2 regions of the Mesorhizobium sp. P2_C5_2 genome follow, and region 2 is predicted to be linked to the other one. Evidence: predicted binding sites of a transcription regulator. Region 2 holds the regulator's gene; the other holds the start of a gene.
What was found. Region 2 encodes LexA, which represses DNA repair genes until DNA is damaged. Its sites were predicted from a motif close to TGTTCNNNNTGTGTTCNG; they were not measured.

Region 1: a site for LexA is predicted at 2,714-2,731, ahead of dinB (DNA polymerase IV). Genes of this name have one in related genera too.

The regions. Positions count from the first base shown of each region.
Region 1 covers NZ_JBFUDV010000002.1:151,132-162,109, reverse strand. The annotation lists gene AC1D1B_RS07650 (HlyD family type I secretion periplasmic adaptor subunit) at 1-1,020, shown strand, start outside; gene AC1D1B_RS07645 (excalibur calcium-binding domain-containing protein) at 1,147-1,410, shown strand; gene dinB (DNA polymerase IV) at 1,414-2,655, opposite strand; gene AC1D1B_RS07635 (hypothetical protein) at 2,884-3,120, shown strand; gene AC1D1B_RS07630 (hypothetical protein) at 3,588-4,352, shown strand; gene AC1D1B_RS07625 (hypothetical protein) at 4,550-4,957, shown strand; gene AC1D1B_RS07620 (hypothetical protein) at 5,230-5,451, shown strand; gene AC1D1B_RS07615 (hypothetical protein) at 5,591-5,740, opposite strand; gene AC1D1B_RS07610 (hypothetical protein) at 5,905-6,204, shown strand; gene AC1D1B_RS07605 (DUF982 domain-containing protein) at 6,220-6,522, opposite strand; gene AC1D1B_RS07600 (DUF1236 domain-containing protein) at 6,734-7,063, shown strand; gene AC1D1B_RS07595 (hypothetical protein) at 7,153-7,368, shown strand; gene AC1D1B_RS07590 (DUF2934 domain-containing protein) at 7,453-7,692, shown strand; gene AC1D1B_RS07585 (hypothetical protein) at 7,827-8,192, opposite strand; TPP riboswitch at 8,387-8,499, shown strand; gene AC1D1B_RS07580 (YkoF family thiamine/hydroxymethylpyrimidine-binding protein) at 8,490-9,098, shown strand; gene AC1D1B_RS07575 (ABC transporter permease) at 9,405-10,202, shown strand; gene AC1D1B_RS07570 (ABC transporter ATP-binding protein) at 10,199-10,978, shown strand, end outside; gene AC1D1B_RS07565 (ABC transporter substrate-binding protein) at 10,978-10,978, shown strand, end outside.
Region 2 covers NZ_JBFUDV010000004.1:608,814-619,791, reverse strand. The annotation lists gene kynU (kynureninase) at 1-227, opposite strand, end outside; gene AC1D1B_RS18235 (GntR family transcriptional regulator) at 394-1,173, shown strand; gene lexA (transcriptional repressor LexA) at 1,393-2,145, shown strand; gene AC1D1B_RS18225 (ComEC/Rec2 family competence protein) at 2,139-4,610, opposite strand; gene gltX (glutamate--tRNA ligase) at 4,733-6,157, shown strand; gene gltA (citrate synthase) at 6,339-7,670, shown strand; gene lpxB (lipid-A-disaccharide synthase) at 7,730-8,905, opposite strand; gene AC1D1B_RS18205 (LpxI family protein) at 8,895-9,797, opposite strand; gene lpxA (acyl-ACP--UDP-N-acetylglucosamine O-acyltransferase) at 9,784-10,617, opposite strand; gene fabZ (3-hydroxyacyl-ACP dehydratase FabZ) at 10,633-10,978, opposite strand, start outside.

The DNA.
Region 1 (10,978 bases), on a different contig from region 2:
GCCGTGGTGACCAAGTCGCTGGACCAGCTGTCGGCGCGCGAGGCGCGCCTCGAGGCCGAGCGCCAGGGCGCCGATACCATTGCCTTCCCTAGGGATGTTCTCGATCGCCGCGACGACCCGGCGATCGCCGAGATCATTGCCGGCGAGGAACAGGTCTTCGAGACAGGGCGGGCGTCCCGGTCCGGCCAGAAGAGCCAGTTGCAGGAGCGCATTCTCCAGCTGCAGAAGGAGATCGTCGGGAACACTGGCCAGGCTGACGCCAAGTCGAAAGAAATCACGCTCGTCGAGGAAGAATTGGCCAGCATACGTCAGCTGTGGAAAAAGCGGCTGATTTCCATCGACCGCCTGACGGCCATGGAGCGCGAGTCGGCGCGGCTCGACGGCGAGCGCAGCCAGCTGATAGCGGCCCAGGCGCAGGCCCAGGGCAAGATTGCCGAGATCAATTTGCAGATTATCCAGATCGACCTCGAACTCAGCACCGACGTCAACAAGGAGTTGCGCGATATCGACGCCAAGGTTGGCGAACTGACGGAGCGCAAGATCGCCGCCGAGGACCAGCTCAAGCGCATTGACATTCGTGCGCCGCAGGACGGCGTCGTGCAACAGTCCATCGTCCATACCATCGGCGGTGTCATCACCCCCGGCCAGACAATCATGCAGATCGTGCCCGACAGCGACAGCCTGACCGTCGAGGCCAAGATCGCGCCGAGCGACATCGACCAGCTATGGGTCGGCCAGCCGGCCGCACTGCGCTTCTCGGCCTTCAACCAGCGCACCACGCCGCAGATCAACGGCACGGTCGAGCGCACCTCGCCGGACACGACCACCGACCAGCGCACCGGCATCAGCTACTACACCGTGCGCATCGCGACCACGAGCGCGGAAGTGGCTCGCCTTGGCGAGATCAAGTTGGTTCCGGGCATGCCGGTCGAATCCTTCATCAAGACCGCCGACCGGACCGTGATTTCCTACCTCGTCAAGCCGCTGCAAGACCAGATCAACCGCGCCTTCAGGGAGTGAGGCCACAGAGCGTGCCAAGAAGGGGGCGTGCCAAGAAGGGGCGTGCCAAGGATGATGCACCTGCCGTTCCTGCGTTGGTCAATGCATCGCCGCCACGGCAGGTCGGGCAGGTTGAGACGGCTGGCCATGCTGGCCCCGTTCATCCTATTGTTCGGCTACATCGTCTACGGCTTTCTGGGCGTCCGGTTCGACTCGCCTTGGGCGGTGCTCAGGCACCTTGCGGCATTTCCGAACTGTAGCGCTGCGCGTGCCGTCGGCCTGGCCCCTGCGCATGTGGGAGAACCGGGCTACTGGCCGACGCACGACGCCGATCGTGACGGCATAGCTTGCGAGCCCTGGCATGGGGCAAGCGGCGTCAAAGTGCATCGCTATTGGCGCACCGGCCGATAGTTCTCACAGCTCCTTTTCCGCTAGTTCGCGGAAGGCGTCGGGAACCGAGCGCCGGGCCTCCAGCGCCACCGCGCCATAGCCGACCGCCTCTCTGCCAAAGCGCTGGCGGATCTTGTCGATGGCGCGGTCGGCGCCAAAGCGCGCCAGGCCCTTTTTGCTTCCCGGCTGCTTTCTCTCGTCGGCAAGCCCGAGCGGCAGTTCCAGCTGCAGCTCGGCACTTTCTTCCAGTTGCGACACCGAGATCGCCAGCAGTGAGATGGTCTTTTCCCGCGGGTTGGCGGCCAGCACGCCGCGCACCAGCTCCTCGGCGATTTCGGCCAGCATCGCGGTCGCCGAAATCGGCTGCTCGAGCGTCAGCGAGCGCGTGACAGCGTGCAGATCGGCGAAACGCACCCGCACCGTCACCGTGCGGCCGGGCCGCGATTTTGCCCTGAGGCGGCTGGCGACCCGGTCTGCCAGATGCAGCAGCACAGGTCCGAAGATACGGGCCTCGGCAGGCCGCTTGCCAAGTGCCGACTGCGCACCGGCGGAATGCGATCGACGGTGGGTTTCGAGTTTTCGCGGGTCGCGGTTCCATGCCAGCGACGCCAGCTTTTCGCCGGCGGCAGGCCCGAGCAACCGGCGCAGTGCGCCGCTGTGGGTCTTGGCCAGCTGGCCGATGGTCTCGACACCGATCTCGGCCAGCCGCGCTTTGGTCGCCGGGCCGACGCCCCACATCAACCCGACCGGCAAATCGTGCAGAAAGGCGAGCTCCGTTGCCGGATCGACCACCACCAGCCCGTCGGGTTTTGCCACTTGCGAGGCGATCTTGGCCAGGTGTTTGGTGCGCGCCACGCCGATCGAGATCGGCAGCCCGAGTTCGGCCCGTACACGCCGCCGCACCCTGGCGGCGATCTCGGCCGGCGACCCGAACAGATGCGTGCAGCCGGCGACATCGGCAAAGGCCTCGTCGATAGAGATGCGCTCGACCAGCGGCGTGAAATCGTCGAGCACTTTTATCGCGGCGTCGCCCAGCCTCTGGTACTCGCCGAAATTTCCGCCGACAAAGATCAACTGCGGGCAAAGCTCCCGCGCGCGTCGTCCCGGCATCCCGCCGCGCACGCCAAAACCCCTGGCCTCGTAGGAAGCGGCAAGCACGACACCGCCGCCGACGGCAATCGGCTTGCCCCTGAGCGACGGGTCGAGCAGCTGCTCGACCGAGGCATAGAAGGCGTCGAGATCCGCATGCAGGATGGTGGGTTCCATCCCGGCCGTTCCTTTGGGCGTTGCAGCATTAGCCGCGTCTGTTGCTAGGGGTGGTTTTGCGAACAAATAGAGAACAAACAGGGTCCGCTGTCAAGCACGGCGCTTACCTCCAGTGAGTTTGCTGGAGACCGGCGGTCGATTGATCTGCCTTGCCGCCGGGCGCAGGGAACATTGTCTCTCGCCACGGCGTTCATTGTCTCGATGGGACACTGTTTCGAGGAGGCCGGTATGGGCCAGTTCGAGATGATCGACCTCGTTAGCGTCGTTGACGCCTGCACGAGCGATCGCGTTGCCGGGCACTGCGTGTCGATGGCCAAGGCGGTGGAAGAGTTGCGGGTGCTGACCGGCGATTTCGTGTCGCCGGACGAGGCGGTGGCCAATGCGCTGTCTGCGGTGGCGCTGAGGCGCGGCTGCGCGGTGCTGTTCGACGAACAGCCGGGCGCTGATATCCTGCTGATGCCATAGGCCCAATGCCGCAAGCGGTTGAGAAGGCCGTCCTTCCCGGGCGACCAATCGACCATCACCGATGCTCCGAACGCCTGCTTTTCTGGTGCTCAATACATCCGCCTCGAAGGCGGCTCTGCCGGCAGCTCGATCACCAAGTTGGTTGCTCGGTCATGTCGAATCCGTATTCGACACCTGTTCGACAAATCACGCGACGACGGTCATGGTTGCGACTTAAGTATCACAGCAATTAGGCCTAAGGTCTGATCAGTATAGGGCGTCAGTCGCGCAAAGGGCCGGTTCGCTCGGCTATTTTAGAATTTGTGTTTATATTTCAATTATTTAAGAGATTTAGTCCAACCTTTTTGCAGGCCGATTATCGCGTATCGCAACCACATTTATCTAAAGTTTACTCCATCGAATTAGCAAATTCTCATATGGCGCTGCTATAGCGAGTCGGCGGAGGTGGCTATCCCCGAGGAGGTATCATGACATCCCGAAAAACTCTTTTGGCGGCGCTTGCCGCGTTTGCGCTCCTGGCCTCTCCGGCCCTGGCTGGTGCTGGTGGTAACGGTGGCGGTAACGGTGGTGGCCACGGCCATGGCGGCGGCAACGGCGGCGGCAATGGCAATGGCGGCGGCAACGGCAATTCCGGCAACAGCGCTTCGCATGGCAAGTCGGCATCGGCTCATGCCGGAAAGAAGGCCTCGACCGATGACCAGGCTGACGTCGATGACGTCGAGGTCGCCGCGACACCCAAGGAAAAGAACATCCACGCCAAGCTTGGCCGGCTGAACTCGCTGCAACGCAACATCAACGCCTATTTGAACTCCAAGAGCAAGAAGTTCGCCGGCGTTCAGGCTTTTGTGACGGCGTCCGCGAACGCCAAGCTCGCCGCAGCCGCGCTTGCCGAGGCAAATGCGGCGGTGACGGCGGCCGAGGACGCGGTGACGGCCCAGCAGGCGCTGTTCGACGCGGCGAATGCCATTACGCCTCCAACACCCGAGGTGACGGCGGCCCAGGCCGCAACGATCGCGGATCTGGAGGCCGCGGTCACGGATGCTGAAACAGCAGCTGCCGCGGCGCAGACGGCTGCCGACACTGCCACTGCCGGCATCCCATCGCTCGATGACGCACTCGCCGATATGGCCAACAAGCCGGTCGACCCTGAGGTCACCGACTGGGCCAACGGCGTGCTTGCCGAGAAGATCGACCAGATGGCCGCCAAGCTTGCTCCTCCGGTAACACCGTAAAGCCGATCGCGGTCGAAACGGCCTGATCGAACGACCAAGCCGCCGGGGTTCGCCCCGGCGGCTTTTTTGACGGCACGACGAAGCTGCCGGTCTTAAGCGGAAAAGCGTTACTAACCCTAAGTACGGTATGGAAAATCTCCGTTCCCGAGTGTAGCCTTCGCAATATCGGGGTAAACGGCATCGGGGGAAAAATCGACATGCCTAGGGTTTCGGAGCTTTTCTTTAAAACCGCCATCGTGTTCCTCATATTGGGGATCGCTGCCGGCCTGCAGATGGCGATCTCAGGCGATCACAGCGCCTTCCCGGCGCACGCGCATATCAACCTGCTGGGCTGGGTGACGAGCGCCATCTTCGGCGGTTACTACGCGCTCAATCCACAAAAGGCGGCGCGCCGCATCGCCATGATCCATTACGGGCTATATACGGTTGGCGTGGTGATCATGCTGCCAGCACTCTATGTGATGCTGCAGGGAAACCCGGCGCTTGAGCCTGTCGTCGCCGGCGGCTCGCTCATCGTCGCCGCTGCCGTTCTGATCTTTGCTTTCGTGGTGTTCTCACCCGAAACGGCGCGTTCGGTCTCTGGCGTGCCTTCGGTCTCTCGCTGACTGTTCAACGCAAGGCGATTGAAATCTGACCCGCGTCGCGAATAGCGACGGGGGTTGGTTCGGCCTGATGGCCGCAGCCGGCGGTTGCGGCGCCAGTCGCCGTTCGGGCTGTCGGCCCTATCCGTATTATTTCGTGACCATTTGGCGCCGGAACCTTCCCTGGCACCGCGCGTTGCCGCGACTGTATTCGTGCTGCCTCATATATAGGCAGCTGTGAGTACGTCTAAGCGGGCAAGGGGCAAAACAGGGTTGGGGGGAGGAGCACGACCACTATGTCGAAAAGAGAAATCGGGGCGTCCGCCTCATTGGGCAGACGCGTCGCCGATCTGAAAGCCAGGATGCGAAACGCCCGGATTACCGAACACGAGATGCAGACCTTCCAGAAGGTCGCGGCCATCATGGGGGACGCCGAAGGGTCCCTACGCATCGATGCCGACGATCTGATCGCGGCGTCCTTCGTCACCGGGGCGCTGGGCGATCCCGCATCGAACTGAAGGCCCGATCGCGCGCCCGTCGGCACTCAAGTGCCGGCGGTTTGCGGCTTGGTACGCCTGCCGTCTGCGATGGGGGAGCGTGCATCCGCACGATCCGCGTCAAGCGGTCGCTTGCCCGCTGGGGTTCAGGTGAGCGATCTCAATGGCGCTTGAAATACTGGACTTCGCGTTCGTGTTTCTCGGCCGCCTCGCGGCTGTCGAAGGTGCCGAGATTGCGTCGCCGTCCGGTCTTTTCATCGACCTTGCGCGAATAGAGCCGATATTTTCCCGATTTGAGTTTTCTGATCATCGGTGTCTCCTTGGCAGCACATGACGGCCTCCTTGAGGCTTCGAGAAGATCTAACTCGCCGCCAGCAGACAGGTTCCCCATCACCTTGTTCCCCATCACCTTCATGGAACCAATTGCCGCCGGGGTGCTTTGCCAAGGGATGATCCCAAGCAAAGGACCGGACGATGAAGATCTTTGTTTTCTTGCCCTGCGCGCTGCTGGCACTTGCCGGCCCCGCGGCCGCGCAAGACAGCGGCGAGGGCGCTCCTCCCGTACCTTGCCAGGCGCAGCCCCAGGATGGCGGCCAGCAGCCGCCTTCCTCCGATGCCGGCAATGGCAATTCGACCGCCAATCTTGGTTCTTGCGGCGGCGTGCTGCAGCCGCCACCCAGCGGTGACCAGGGCATGACGCAGCCGCCGCCGGATCAAGGCAAAACGCCGGTGATCAAGCCCGGCGAGGTGCCTGTGCAGCCGCCGAAGCAATGATCTCGTTTGAGGTCTCTACAGTGTGGGCCGGGGCCAGCCAGTTTTGGCCAGGCGAAGCGCCGTCACCGGATCGATACCGGTCCAGGCAATGCCTGCCGCCTCGGCAAAGGCGGTGAAGGCCCGCCGCGCCTGGTCCTTGGTCAGGTGTCCAGCCCTGGCCATTTCGCAGGCCCTCAGTGCCGTGTCATAAATCTTGCCGCGTCCGGCCTGCGGCCATTCCTTGAGAAAATTCTGCATCTCGGCCAACGTCGCGATGTCGCGTTTGAAGCCGGCGCCGACCGCAATCGCCACCGGAACTTGGAGCCGCATATCGTTCATATTGAAGGTCTCCTGAGGGATCGTCTTCAATGCGAATCATGCCGATGCGGTTCCAGCCTCAATGCCTGATCGGGCCGATCAATTAGTCTCCACTTACGGAACAAGACCGTACCGGAGGCGTTTGCCTCCAGGAGCCCGCCATCTCGATCTGTGCTGTTTTCGCCTCGTGCGGGAGCAAGGCGGCGCTCGCTAACAACGACAGGAGACGAAGATGAAAACCGTCCTTATTCCCGCCGTCGCCGGGCTTGCCATGATCGCTGGTCTCGGTGTTGCCGCTGCCGACGAAGTGATCGTCACGCAGCCGGCGCAGCAGCAGGTGATCGTCACCCCCAAACAGCGCACGGTCGTTCGCGAATATGTGCATAAGCACCCGCTGGCCTCGGTCAATCTTCTCGGCGTCGAACTGAATGTCGGCTCTGCTTTGCCTGACACGGTCGAACTGCAAGAGGTGCCCGATGTTCAGTACAGATACGCCGTCGTCGACAATCATACCGTGTTGGTTGACCCCGGCACGCGCAGGATCATCGAGGTCGTCGAGTAGTTCCGACCGATAGAACCATCATCGATAATCCGGCCCTGCCGTTCTTGCGAACAAGAATGGCAGGGTCGAATCGGGAAAGGAGCATTGCCATGTTGCCGCATGTCGAAACCCCGAATTCCGCCAATGTTGCGGCGTGTTGCGACAAGTTGCTGGCCGAGCGCAGTACGGCGCTGTTGTCGATGCAGGATGCGATCGCGGTCCTGCGCGAGCGCACCGGCACCGATCGTTCGGATGCCGACCTTGCGGGGCTGATTACCAAGAAAGCAGCACTGCTTGGTGTCGCGGTCGTTTCCGATCGGCGCTGAGTCACTCAAGACGCCGGCTGAATTTTCGGCTAATGTTTTCGTGGAATCTGGACCAACCGATCGGACCCAACCACGGAGGCTTAAGTGACGGACGACAGACAGGACCGTATTCGCCAGCGCGCACACGAGATTTGGGAACAGGCAGGCCGCCCCGAAGGCGCACATCAGGAACACTGGGAGCAGGCGACGGCTGAAGTCGATGGCGCAGCCGCCAAGCCGAAGAAGGCGGCGAAGAAGGCTGCTGCGAAGCCCGCCAAGGTAGACGCCAAGCCAAAGGCCGCGAAGCCTGCGGCCGCAAAGTCCGGCAAGGCCAAGTCGAAATAGGGCAACGCTGAATTCGCCCGGGGGGCCATCCTTGGCGCCCGCCGTTCAGGCGCGCCCGAGCCTCTCAACCTGACGAATTGCGGCTGCAATGGGCAGCGCAATTTGTTTGTTTGGCGACAAGGCGAAACAGCGTCTCATGCCTCCCAGGCATAACTCGACAGCGCGAAGCGGATGCCGGCTTCTGTCATGGTGAGTTCGCATTCGGTGATCTGGCGCAGATGGCGAAGATAGCGCGCCACCGTTTGCGGCAGCCAGCCGGCGCAGGCCTCGACATAGGCGCGGCTGTGAACGAGCGTGCCGGTCGACAGCCTCTCGTCCTTCTCGGCAATCACTTTCAGATACTGGCGGATGAAACGGATGTCGTCGGCGATGTCCTGGCTGGCCATCCGCCAAGCTCCGGCAACACGTTCGCGCTGGTCGAGCGACAAGAGCGACAACAGTGGGGGTGACAACAGCGGGCGGGAGAGGTCGGCGAAGGCGGCATGGTTCGCTGTGCTCACGGAAAACCCCTCGGGTGAAAAAGGTATCGTACTTTATGTACGAAATCTCGTCAAGCTTGGCGCGTACAATTTGAACGAATTCAGCACCCGAATGGCGCGGCTTTTTCACAAACGAAGAAAACTGGCCCCAACATACTTCGCGATGACCGCCGAAAAAAATCTCTTCCCCAATCGCTCGAACAGTGCTTTAACCCGCTCATCCACAGGGGTGCTCCGTATGGTCGGGGCTGAGATGAGGGCGGCAAGCCTTCGGACCCTAAAGCTGATCTGGATAATACCAGCGGAGCGAGGCGGGCGATGTTTTCCGGCGCACAGATTTCCCTTTATCCCATGACCGACGATTTCGTCGGCGTCATCCTTGGCGCGCTCGGCGCGCTCGATCCCTGGCGCGACCGGCTGCGGATCGAGACCGACGACATCTCGACGCTTCTGGTCGGGCCGCCCGAGGTGCTCTTTCCAGCCATGCGCGACCTGTTCGTGGCGGCGGCCAAAAGCGGCAAGCACTGCGTGCTTTCGGCAGCGGTTTCGCGTGGCTGTCCGGGCGAGCCCGACGATCCGATCTGCCGCTCCGACGAGACCGGCGGCCCCACCATTCCGCTGGACGAGCGCAAGCTCGCCGCGATCCGCGCCGTACAGGCCACGCCATCGACTAGCCAGCCGGTGGCTGCGCAATTCTCGCTCTATGTCATGGGTACCGGCGACCACATGGACGAGATCTATGGCTGCATCGATTTCCTGAAGCAGTCCGGTGTCTTCGAGCGCTCGAAAAACTTCTGCACCAAATTACGCGGCGATGCCGGTGCGGTGTTTGCAACGCTCGCCGAGGCCTTCTGCCGCTTCGGCCCGGGCGCCGGCCACGTCACCCTCGACATCACGATTTCGGCGAACAGCCCGAGCGCCGTCTGAGCCGCGGCTCAAGCGTCGTTCGTCGAGGATATTGCCGTGGCTGTTTTGCCCAACCCATCGCGTGGCGGAGATGCCTCCGCCTCTGACCTCTCAGCACAGAGAGGAGAGGAGCCATTGGCGATTGGCGAAGACGGCGATGCCGGTGAATCTTCCCCCTTGAGGGGGAGATGGCCGGCAGGCCAGAGGGGGTCCCAGCGCGTGGAGCGCCGACGTCCTTTTCGCGTCGGCAGGGCGTGGGCGCTCTACGGTCGGCGACCCCCTCTGTCGCCTTCGGCGACATCTCCCCCTCGAGGGGGGAGATCAGCTGTGGCCTCTGCCGTCGCCAAGACAGCACCCGCCGCCTTCGCTTTCGCCCTGCTCCTCGTCGCCTGGGAGCTCTACGCCCGCTATGGCGGTGTCGCCCCCACCATGCTGCCGGCGCCGTCGCGCGTATTGCTCCAGGCTTGGGAGAATCGCGCCGCCCTTGCCGAAAACATGCTTCCCACCATCCGCGCCACGTTTGCCGGCTTTGCCTGCTCGTTGGTCGCTGCCTTCGTGCTGTCGGCGCTGGTCGATTTTCTGGCCCCGCTGCGCCGCGCGCTCTTTCCGCTGCTGATCGTCAGCCAGACCTTGCCGCTTGTGGCGATCGCGCCACTCATCGTGCTGTGGTTCGGCTTCGGGTTGATGCCGAAGATCCTGCTTGTGGCGCTCGTCACCTTCTTCCCGATGATGGTGGCGCTGGTCGAGGGTTTTGCCGCCACGAGCACGGAGATTTCGCAGATGCTCGCCGCCATGGGGGCAGGGCGCTGGCGCATCTTCTGGCTGGCGCGGCTGCCTTCGGCGCTGCCCTATTTCTTCGCTGGGCTGCGCATCTCCATCACTTACGCCATCGTCGGCGCAATCTTCGCTGAATATGCGGGGGCGGCGAAGGGGCTTGGCATCTACATGCTCAACGCCAAGAACAATTTCCGCCCCGATTTGGTGCTCGCTGCAGTCGCCGTCAGCGCCGCGCTCACGCTCATCCTGTTCGGCATTGCCGTGCTCGTCCAGCGTCTCGCCATGCCTTGGGAAAATGCGGGGAGCGATAGCGACGACCGTAAGCGTTCGGAAGAGAGCCGCCAATGAAACGGCTCGAGCTCCGGGACATCAGCAAAAGCTTCGGCGCGCTGGAGGTGCTTGCCGGCATTTCGCTTCACGTCGCGGCCGGCGAGTTCGTCTCCATCCTCGGCCCCTCCGGCGCCGGCAAGTCGACGCTGTTCCGGCTGCTGACCGGCGCGCTGAAAGGCGGAGGAGACATGCGCTTCGACGGCGCGCCCTTGGATGGCAGCCCGTTCGCCTTCATGCCGCAGCGCGACGCGCTGATGCCGTGGCGGCGCGTCATCGACAATGTAACGCTGGGGCTGGAAGTCCAGGGCGTGTCGCGACGGGCCGCCCGGGAGCAAGTCGCGCCGATGTTCGCCGAGTTCGGCCTTGCCGGTTTCGAGCGCGCCTGGCCGGCGGAACTTTCCGGCGGCATGCGCCAGCGCGCCGCCCTTCTGCGCACCGTGGTGCAGCAGCGCGACATGCTGTTGCTCGACGAGCCTTTTGGCGCGCTCGATGCACTGACCCGCGCGGCCATGCAGCGCTGGCTGGAAGGCATGTGGCAGCGTCATCGCTGGACGGCGTTGCTGATCACCCATGATGTGCGCGAAGCCGTCTATCTCTCCGACCGCATTTATCTGATGTCGGCGCGGCCGGCCCGCATCATCAGCGAGATTGCCGTGCCGCTGCAGCGTCCGCGCACCACCGGCAGCGACGCCGCGCGCCAAGCCGCCGCACTCGAAGCGGACATCCTCGACACGCTGCTCAATCCCGGGGCTGACCGAGCGTCGTTCCCACAGACCCTCCAAAGGAGATCATCA
Region 2 (10,978 bases):
GGCATGTTGAACCAGCCTGCGGTGTTCCAGGCGCGAATGAGATCCTGCGCCCATTCCCGCGTCGCGGCCTGCTGCAGTTCGCTGAAGACGGCTGGTGACGCGGCACCCAGCGAATTGCCGTCGAGATAGATCACGCCCTCCGGCAAGACAAAGCGTTCACGCATGGAACGCAGCGGATCAGCGGCATCCATAGCTTCGATTGCAGCGAGATCGGGTGTCATGCTCATGATCCGGTGCCCTCCATGGACAAACGCACTCGGCGGAGCCTGCCCGCCCAAACATGCCGGCGATCTTGAGCGGTCCTCCGGAAGCTGTCAAACATTATATATAATTTACGCAATGAAAGGCTTTGATATATAATCATCAGCCGAGCAATCTGTCTAATGGGTCACGATGCTGGATGACGAGCAGTCCTCGAAGACGGAAGCGGCCTATCGGCTGCTCAGGCGCGATATTCTTGCGACCCGGCTGGCGCCTGCCGCGCCGTTGAAGCTGAGCACGCTGCGCGGCACCTATGGTATCGGCTGGACGCCGCTGCGCGAGGCGCTGTCGCGGCTGGAGGCCGAACGGCTTGTGACGGCCATCAGCAACCGTGGGTTTGCGGTCGCTCCCGTCTCTCGGGCGGAGCTCGAGGACTTGTCGCGTGCGCGGCTGGTGGTCGAACTGCCCTTGCTGGTGGAATCGATCGAGAAGGGCGACCGTCAGTGGGAAGACGCGGTCGTTACCGCCCATTATCGTCTCTCACGGTGTGGGTCCGTTCTCGACGATCCCTCCGATGATGCCGTCGACGTGTGGTACGAAAAACATGATGCCTTCCACGCGGCGCTGCTCAATGCCGCGACATCCAGCTGGCTGCTGCGCTTCAATGCGACGATCTCCGACCAATTGCATCGCCATCACCGCTTTCTGGGCCTGGCCCCAACGCTGCGCGCGGCTGCCGGCCGCAAGGATGGACACCAGAAGGCCATGGAGGCCCTGCGCGACGCCGTGGCGATCGAACACCACACCGCACTGATGGAAGCAGCCCTTGATCGCGACACTGAGCGCGCAAAAACACTGATGACCGTTCACATCGGCTACACGCTGCAGGTCTATGCCCAGAGTGAACCGGGCGGCGCGGCGGATGCGGCGCAGCCCCACCCGAAAAAGCAGCGGCGATCGGGCAAGGCGTGAACCAGCCCAGATGACGCAGACCCTCGGCACTTCAGTCTCGTTTAACACCGTTGCCGGCAAACGAGCGCAGGCGCTGTCTGCGGCGTGCCGATGTTAAGCTGAACAAAACGTCAACACATTCATTAAACTTTAAATGGTTGCGGAACACAACTGGAACAGATAGTGTTTGTTCTGGGTTTGTTTTTTCCGATTCTGGTTTCAGAACCCCGGGGGGCCGCGATGCTGACGCGTAAACAACATGAGCTTCTGATGTTCATCCATGAACGCCTGAAGGAGAGCGGAATCCCGCCGTCTTTCGACGAGATGAAGGAGGCGCTGGACCTCGCCTCCAAGTCCGGCATTCACCGCCTGATCACGGCGCTCGAGGAGCGCGGTTTCATTCGCCGGCTGCCGAACCGGGCGCGCGCGCTGGAAGTGCTGCGGCTGCCCGACTCGATCGCGCCCGGCCTCAATGCGGCGAGGAAGTTTTCGCCAAGCGTCATCCAGGGCAGTCTCGGCCAAGGTGGCGTGGGGCAAGGCGGTCTCGGCCGGCAGATCAAGCCGGCCTCATCGTCGCGTTCGATGTCCGCCGGCAATGACGATGCGGTTTCCGCGGTGTCGATCCCGGTGATGGGACGCATCGCCGCCGGTGTGCCGATCGACGCCATCCAGCACCAGACGCATTCGATCTCGGTGCCGCCGGACATGATCATGGGCGGCGAACACTACGCGCTTGAGGTCAAGGGCGACTCGATGATCGAGGCCGGCATTTTCGACGGCGATACGGTCATTATCCGCAATGCCGACACCGCCAGCCCCGGCGAGATCATCGTGGCACTGGTCGACGAGGAGGAAGCGACGCTGAAACGCTTCCGCCGCAAGGGCGCCTCGATCGCGCTGGAAGCCGCCAACCCGGCTTATGAGACGCGCATCTTCGGGCCGGATCGGGTCAAGGTGCAGGGCAAACTCGTCGGATTGATCCGGCGTTACTGAACCGGCTCAGGTTTGTACGCCGGCTTCGCCGACCTTTCAGGCTGCTTGTAGGGCGGCAGGCCGCGCGCTTCGCGTGAGAAGCGGCGTTGCTCGTGCCAGGGACGATAAGGCTTGTCGACGGCGAAGCGGATGGTTGGCGCTGTCGCGGCCAATCGCGGATCGAAGAAGACGGCGGCACTGCCGTGGCGGGCAAGCTGCTTCTTCGTCACGACCAGCACCAGCGGGTCGCGGCACGGATTGTAGGCGGTGGCATCGTCGATGACGATCAGGCTCGCGAAAGCGCAGGCCGGCCGGGCCGTCTTGCGATCCTTCGCCAGCGCGATGATGGCACCGGATGGATGCCGAGCAATGCAGAGATCGCTCCTGCAATAGAAGGGCGCGCCTGGCGGCAGATCGAGTGGATCGAGATCGAACCGCGTGTCTGTTGCCTCGAATATCTCAGGCGGGATAATCGTTTCGGCCCTCAGCGCGCGTTTCCAGTTATCTGTGGTGAATTCGTTGAAGCGTTCGCGATTGAGCGCGAGTTCGCCGCCACCGATAGGCACAGCCACCAAATGCGCATCCTCGGAAATGAGCACATCAGGCGTGCGCACCTGCGGCACCGTCAACAGGCCGGCCAGCGCGAAGGGAATGGCCGCCAGCCTCAGCCAGGTGGTGGCCATGGTTGCAATGACGAGGGCGACCGCCACCAGCAGCACCGAGCGGATGGAGATCAACCCGACGGCATCGACCGGCGAGCGCTCGGAAATCCAGGCCGATATAGCGATCATCGCGGTCAGGCCCTTGCCCATCACATAGAGGAACGGCCCATCGGCGCCGAACGGCATAGCCAGCGCGCTGAGCACGGCGAACGGCATGACCACCAGCGAGACGATCGGCATTACTGTGAGATTGGCGAGTAGGCTGAGCGGCGACACGCGCTGAAAATGCCAGATGGCAAACAGCACGGTAGCACTGCCAGCGATAATCGAGGTCATGGCAAGGCCGCCCATGGCCAGCAGGAATTTTCGCGACAGGAAGCCGACAAAGGAGCGTTTCGCCGGCGGCGGCCTCACCTTGTCGGCGCGGTAGTCGGCCCAGCCGGCATAGGCGCCGACGAGCGCGGCGGTTGCGGCAAACGACATCTGGAAACTGGGGCCGACGACCTCATGCGGCGACACCAGGATGACGGCGATGGCCGAGATCGCCAGATTGCGCATGGTGAGCGCAGCACGGTCGAACAGCACCGCGACGAGCATGACCCCCAGCATGATGAAGCTGCGCTCGGCGGCAACCACGACGCCTGAAATGACGAGATAAGCGGCGATGGAGACAAGGGCCGCGGCGGCCGCATATTTCTTGACTGGCCGGCGCGAGGAGAAATCCGGAAACAGCGCAAACGCACCCCGCAGCAACGCCATGATGGTGCCGGCAACCAGCGCCATGTGCAGGCCGGAAATGGAGATGATGTGGTAGATGCCGGTGCGCCGCATCGCCTCGTTGACCTCGTCCGGAATGCCGGCGCGCACGCCGACTATCAGCGCTGCGGCAATCTCGCCTTCGGCTCCGCCGATCTTGCCCCTGATATGATCGGCAATGTTTTCGCGCGCATTCTCAATTGCCGAAGAGAGCCGTGCGGTCAGCGGCAGCGGTCCTTGCGCGGCGATGGTTTTGGGATTGCCGAGAAAGAAGCCGCTACCGCCGATGCCGGTGAAATAGCTGTCGAAGGAGAAATCATAGCTCTCCGGCCGCACCGGACCGGTCGGCGGCAACAGCCTGGCATAGCCGGTGATCAGGGAGCCGGCTGTCATATCGGCGGGAACAGTGCGCGCCGAGAGCCTGACCCGCTCCGGCGCGTAGCGCAGCTTGGGGCGAGCGGTCGAAATCACGTCGAGCGTCAGCCTGACGCGGCCGTTTTCCATCTGCTCAAGACTGACGACGCGGCCGGTCAGCCGTGTTTGAATCTCGGAACCGAGCATTTGCGTTCCGGCACGCCAGGTCTCGACCTTGACGGCGACGACGCCGAGCGCGCACAGCATCGCGGCCATAAAACACAGATGCGTCCTCGGCCAGGACCGCGCGACGGCTGCGCAACAGGCCGCGAGCAGCACAATGGCGATTGGCTGGGCAAAGCCCGGCTCGCTGGCCAGCGAGAAGTAAAGGACCACGCCGGCCGCCAGGAAAACCGGCACCAGCAGAAAGGCAACGCCACGGTCGAGTTCGGTGACGGCGGCCACGGCAAGGCTGCGACGGATTGCTGGCCATGTCGAACGGCGTAGCAGCCTGCGCAAACGGATGGCGGATGCGGGCACGGCGACCGGCACCGACGCAGTGTCATCCGGAGACAAAGGCCGGAGGCCAGGTCGCGTCTCGGGCAGCACGACGGGCATCGGCTCGGCATGGGGACTGTCGGCAAACAGGGAGCGTTCGTTGACGCTTGTCGCAGCGCCCTCGCCTTGATCCACGCCCCGGCCACGTCCAGCCATCGGGTCTGCCCCTTGCGCCCCAGACCTCCTATGCTACATGAACGCGCAAAGCGCGAAAGTCCGCGCGATCACGCCCCGCTTTCCAGCTTTGCCCGAGAATTGCCATGTCCAACAAAATAGCCATGTCCAACAGGGTGGTCACCCGTTTTGCCCCCTCGCCCACCGGCTACCTTCACATCGGTGGCGCGCGCACGGCGCTGTTCAACTGGCTGTATGCCAAGCACACCGACGGCACGATGGTGCTGCGCATCGAGGACACCGACCGCGAACGCTCCAGCGCCGCGGCAACCCAGGCCATTCTGGACGGGCTGACCTGGCTCGGCCTGTCCTGGGATGGCGAGGCCGTCTCGCAGTTCGAGCGCGCGCCGCGCCACCGCGAGGTGGCCGAGGAACTGGTGCGCCTGGGCAAGGCCTACTACGCCTACGAGACGCCGGCCGAGCTCGAGGCGATGCGCGAGGCGGCGCGCGCCAAGAGCCTGCCGCCGCGCTACAATGGCGCTTGGCGCGACCGCGCCCCCTCCGAGGCGCCCGCCGGCGTCAAAGGCGCCATCCGCATCAAGGCGCCGACCGAGGGCGAGACCGTGGTGCACGACCGCGTGCAGGGCGAGGTGCGCTTCCCCAACAAGGATCTCGACGATTTCATCATCCTGCGTTCGGATGGCGTCCCGACCTACATGCATGCCGTCGTCGTCGACGACCACGACATGGGTGTCACCCACATCATTCGCGGCGACGACCACCTGACCAATGCCGCGCGCCAGACGGTCATCTACAACGCCATGGGTTGGGAGGTGCCGTCCATGTCGCACATCCCGCTGATCCATGGGGCCGACGGCGCCAAATTGTCGAAGCGGCATGGCGCGCTCGGCGTCGAGGCCTACCGCGCCATGGGTTATCTGCCCGAGGCACTGCTCAACTATCTGGCCCGCCTCGGCTGGAGCCATGGCGACGACGAGGTGATGTCGATCAAGGACATGATCGCCTGGTTCGACATTGGCGACGTCAACAAGGGTGCGGCGCGCTTCGACTTCGCCAAGCTCGATGCGCTGAACGGCGTGCATATGCGCAAGATGGACGACAGAGCACTGCTCGATATCTTCGTCGCCACTCTGCCTTATCTCGAAGGCGGCCCGGCGCTCGCCGCCCGCCTCGACGACACCAGGAAGGCGCAACTGCTGGCCGCGTTACCTGGCCTGAAAGAGCGTGCCAAGACACTGGTGGAACTGGCCGATGGCGCCGGTTTCCTGTTCGTCGAGCGGCCGCTGCCGATCGACGACAAGGCGGCAGCGCTTCTCAATGCCGATGCGCGTACGATCCTGCGCGGGGCACACGCTGCATTGCAGACGGTTTCAGGTGAATGGACGGCCGCAGCGGCGGAAGCCGCGGTGCGCGAGTTCGCGACGGCCGGCGGCCACAAGCTTGGCGCGGTGGCCCAACCGCTAAGAGCAGCCCTGACCGGCCGCAGCACCTCACCCGGCGTGTTCGACGTGCTTGCCGTGCTCGGCCGCGAGGAAAGCCTGGCGCGGATTGCGGATCAAATCGATTAGGAGCGAACTGGCCCAAGAAGATTGGCATTGAAAGGCGCGTTTCGCAGTGCAACATTAGGCCTTGGCCCAATCTGGCACGCACCTCCCAAAATGCGGTGGCGAGTTCGCGCATTCCGGTGATTTCGACGTGTCGTTTGCAGGAATAGCCTTGCCGGCATGAGGAACATGAAGGAGTTTGAGAATGAGCGAAGCTGCGACAAAACTGGAACCCGGCAGCAAGACGACGCACCCGTCGACTGCCACGCTCGAACTGGCCGGCAAGACGCACGAGTTCAAGGTGCGAAGCGGTTCGGTCGGGCCTGACGTCATCGACATCGGTGCGCTCTACAGCACAACCGGCGCCTTTACCTATGACCCCGGCTTCACCTCGACGGCAAGCTGCGAGTCGGCGATCACCTTCATTGACGGCGATGCCGGCATCCTCCTGCACCGCGGCTATCCGATCGACCAGCTGGCCGAACATGGCGACTTCCTCGAAGTCTGCTACCTCCTGCTCTACGGCGAACTGCCGACCAAGGCGCAGAAGGACGATTTCGACTACCGGGTGACGCGCCACACCATGGTGCATGAGCAGATGTCGCGCTTCTTCACCGGCTTCCGCCGCGATGCGCATCCGATGGCCGTGATGTGCGGCGTGGTCGGCGCGCTGTCGGCCTTCTATCACGACTCCACCGACATTTCGGACCCGTACCAGCGGATGGTCGCCTCGATGCGGCTGATCGCCAAGATGCCGACGATCGCGGCCATGGCCTACAAATACCATATCGGCCAGCCCTTCATTTACCCGAAGAACGAGCTGAACTTCGCCGCCAACTTCCTGCACATGTGCTTCGCCGTGCCGTGCGAGGAATACAAGATCAACCCGGTGCTGGCGCGCGCCATGGAGCGCATCTTTATCCTGCATGCCGACCATGAGCAGAACGCCTCGACCTCGACGGTGCGTCTTGCCGGCTCGTCGGGCGCCAATCCGTTTGCCTGCATTGCCGCCGGCATTGCTTGCCTGTGGGGCCCGGCGCATGGCGGCGCCAACGAAGCCGCGCTCAACATGCTGGGCGAGATCGGCCATGTCGACCACATCCCGGAATTCATCGCCCGCGCCAAGGACAAGAACGATCCGTTCCGGCTGATGGGCTTTGGTCACCGCGTCTACAAGAACTACGATCCTCGTGCGAAAATCATGCAGAAGACGGCACATGAAGTGCTGGGCGAACTTGGCATCAAGGACGATCCGCTGCTCGACATCGCCATGGAGCTGGAAAAGATCGCGCTGACCGATTCCTACTTCATCGAGAAGAAGCTCTATCCGAACGTCGACTTCTACTCCGGCATCACGCTGAAGGCGCTGGGCTTCCCCACCACCATGTTCACCGTGCTGTTTGCGGTTGCCCGCACCGTCGGCTGGATCGCGCAGTGGAAGGAGATGATCGAGGATCCACACCAGAAGATCGGCCGTCCGCGCCAGCTCTATACCGGCGCCCCGGAACGCGACTACGTGCCGATTGCGAAAAGATAGGGAATAGTGAGTAGGCAATAGGCAATAGCCAATAGAAAGAAAGCCCTACTGCCTACTGCCTACTGCCTACTGCCTACCACGCACCGCATCACCACCTCCGCGGCAATGTCGCCGGAGGGCTTGTCGGCGGCCATGCGTCTGGCGACTTCGGCAAAGCCGTCCTTTTGCCAGGTGCGATAGGCGGTGTCTGAAAACAGAGCCTCGAGTTGCCGCGCCAGATAACGCGGCCGCACATACTGGTTATAGTGTTCCGGCACGATCGCCTGGTCGGCGATCAGATTGGGCAAGGCGGCGCTCCACACCGTCACCAGCCCCTGAACCATGCGCATCACCGGATCGAGCCGGTAGCATGAGATCATGGGCACGCCCGATAGCGCCAGTTCCAGCGACACTGTTCCAGATGCAATCAGCGCCGCATCGGCCTTGCCGAAGGCCTGCCATTTGCGCTCCGCATCGAGGATGATCTCAGGCTTTTCATCCCAGCGCGCCACCGACGTCCTGACCAACTCGGCGACATGCGGCACCGTGGGCAACAGCAGGCGCAGGCGGTGTCCGCGCGCCCGCAGGGCCGAGACTGTCTCGCCGAACGGTTCGATAAGCCGGCTCACCTCACCGCGCCGCGACCCGGGCAGGACGAGCAGCGTCTTGATGCGGTCACCCGAGAGATCGCGTGGCTGGGCTTGCGCCCTGGCCGCGCTCATCACGCCCGGATCATGCGTAAGGCGGTGTCCGACATAGGTGCCGGGCGGGCCGCCGAGGCGGCTCAGCTCCTTCACCTCGAAAGGCAGGATGCACAATATGTGGTCGACATAGGGCTTCATCGCCGGCGCCCTGCCCGGCCGCCACGCCCAGACGCTCGGGCAGACATAGTGGACGATCGGGATCGAGGGATCGGCAGCGCGGACTTTCTTGGCGACACGCAGCGAAAAATCCGGGCTGTCGATGGTGATGAGACAGTCGGGTTTTTCAGCGGCAACGGCACTTGCCGTCTGGCTGATGCGCCGCATCAGGCGCGGCAGGTCGCGCAGGATGGCGCTGAGCCCCATCAGCGCGATCTCGGCTCCGTCGAACAGCGGCACCAGCCCTAGCGCCTGCAGATGCCGCCCGCCAATGCCGACCAGCCTGATATCGCGCCCGGTCATGCGTTTCAGCGCCTGCACGATGTCGGCGCCCAACAGGTCACCGGACTCTTCGCCGGCGACGATGGCGATCTTCAGCGGCTTCTCAGTGGCCATGGGCAGGCTCCGCGGCCGGCAGGCCGAACACGAAAAGGCCGAGTGCATTGGCGCGCGCGATAACAACGGGGCCTTCAAGGATCAGCGAACGGCCGGCTTCGACGGCAATGCCGGCAAGCCCGGCGGCGTGTGCCGCCTCGACCGTCTGGGGACCAATGGACGGCAGATCGGCACGCAATTCCTGGCCGGGCTTGGCGCATTTGACCAGGACACCGCGCGTCTTGCCGGCGAGCCTGCCATGGCCGCGCAGTTGTTGCGTCCGCTCAAGGAGTCCATGGGTGCCCTCGACGCCTTCCAAGGCAATAGCGCGACCGCCGATGGCAATGGCCGCCTGGCCGATGTCGAGCACACCGATGGCTTTTGCTGCCGCATGTGCCGCCTCGATATCGCGCCAGTCGGACTTTCGCGGCACTGCCTTGGTCAGCGCCCCTTCGGCCGCGACAAGCCGGGGCACGACCTCATGTGCGCCGACGACTTTGACGCCGCGCGCCTCCAGGCCGCGGGTCAATATCTTCAACAGGCCGTCATCGCCACGCGCAAGCGCCATGGCGACCGAGGGTATCAGCGCCAATAGCCCAAGGCTTGGGCGCATGTCGACCAGCCGCGGCCTGCGCCTGATCTCGCCGGCAAGCACCAGATGGGTGATCCGCCGGCGCCGCAGCAACGCAACCAGCGAGCCGATGTCTTCAAGGGCGAGGCTTTCATGCTCGTAGATTGTGAGCTCGGACTGACGGTCGGCCTGACCTTCGACCAGGATGATGACGGGCGGATGTCCGGCCTCTGCCAGGCCGGCGGCAACTTCGACCGGCAGGCTGCCGCCGCCGGCAATGATGCCGACCCTGGCGTCCGGCGCGAGATCGAGGCCCGTTGATCTGGCCTCAGTCTTCGTCATCGGCATCGTCGCCGGCGCCACCTTTAAGCGACGGGACGGCATAGTGCCGCTTGCCGCGACTGGCGATGAAATCGATGATTTTCATGGCGGTCGGCGACGAGGCGAACTCGGCCTTGGCGAATTCGATGTTTTCGCCGACGGTGCGGGAGCGGTCGAAGATCGTCTTGTAAGTCTTGCGCAGCACCTGGATTTCGGCGCGCGACAGGCCGGAGCGCTTCAGGCCGATGATGTTGAGGCCCCGCAGGCTCGCGCGGTTGCCGACGGCAATGGCGTAGGGGATGACATCGCCGACGATTGCTGAGCAGCCGCCGAGAAAGGCGTTGTCGCCGATACGGACAAACTGATGAACGGCTGTCAGGCCGCCGATATAGACATTGTTGCCGACCTCGCAATGGCCGCCCAAGGTGGCGCCATTGGCAAAGGTGGCGTTGTTGCCGACGACGCAGTCATGAGCAATGTGAGCATAGGCAAGGAAATTGCCATTGTCGCCGATGGTCGTCTCGCCACGGCTGGAATCGGTGCCGAGATGCATGGTCGCGCCTTCGCGGATCGTGCAGTTCTGGCCGATAACCAATGTGGTGCGGCCGCCCTTGTGCTTGGTGTTTTGTGGCGGCCCACCCAGTGTCGCCATCGGATAAACCTTGGTCCCGGCGCCGATGGTGGTAGCACCCAGCACCGAGACATGGCTGACCAGTTCGACGCGGTCACCGATCACGGCGTCAGTGCCGACGTAGCAGAAAGGCCCGATAGAGGCGCCGTCGCCGATTTGGGCACCGGCCTCGATAACGGCCGAGGGATGGATTGAAGTCTGTATTTTCATGAGCATTTCGAACCGTCAGCCGGTAACCATCATAGCCGAGATCTCGGCTTCAGCCGCCTTGGCGCCGTCCACCATCGCCTCGCAGGCGAATTTGAGCAGGTTACCGCGCATCTTGATTTTCTTGACGTGGATCTTCAACTGGTCGCCCGGAACGACCGGTTTGCGGAATTTCGCATTGTCGATGGTGAGGAAATAGACCAGCGAAGGCTTTTCCGTGTTGAGGTTGCGGATGCAGATTGCGCCCGCCGTCTGCGCCATGGCCTCGACGATCAGCACACCCGGCATCACCGGCTGGTCCGGGAAATGGCCCTGGAAATGCGGCTCATTGATGGTCACGTTCTTGATGCCGATGGCCGAGTCG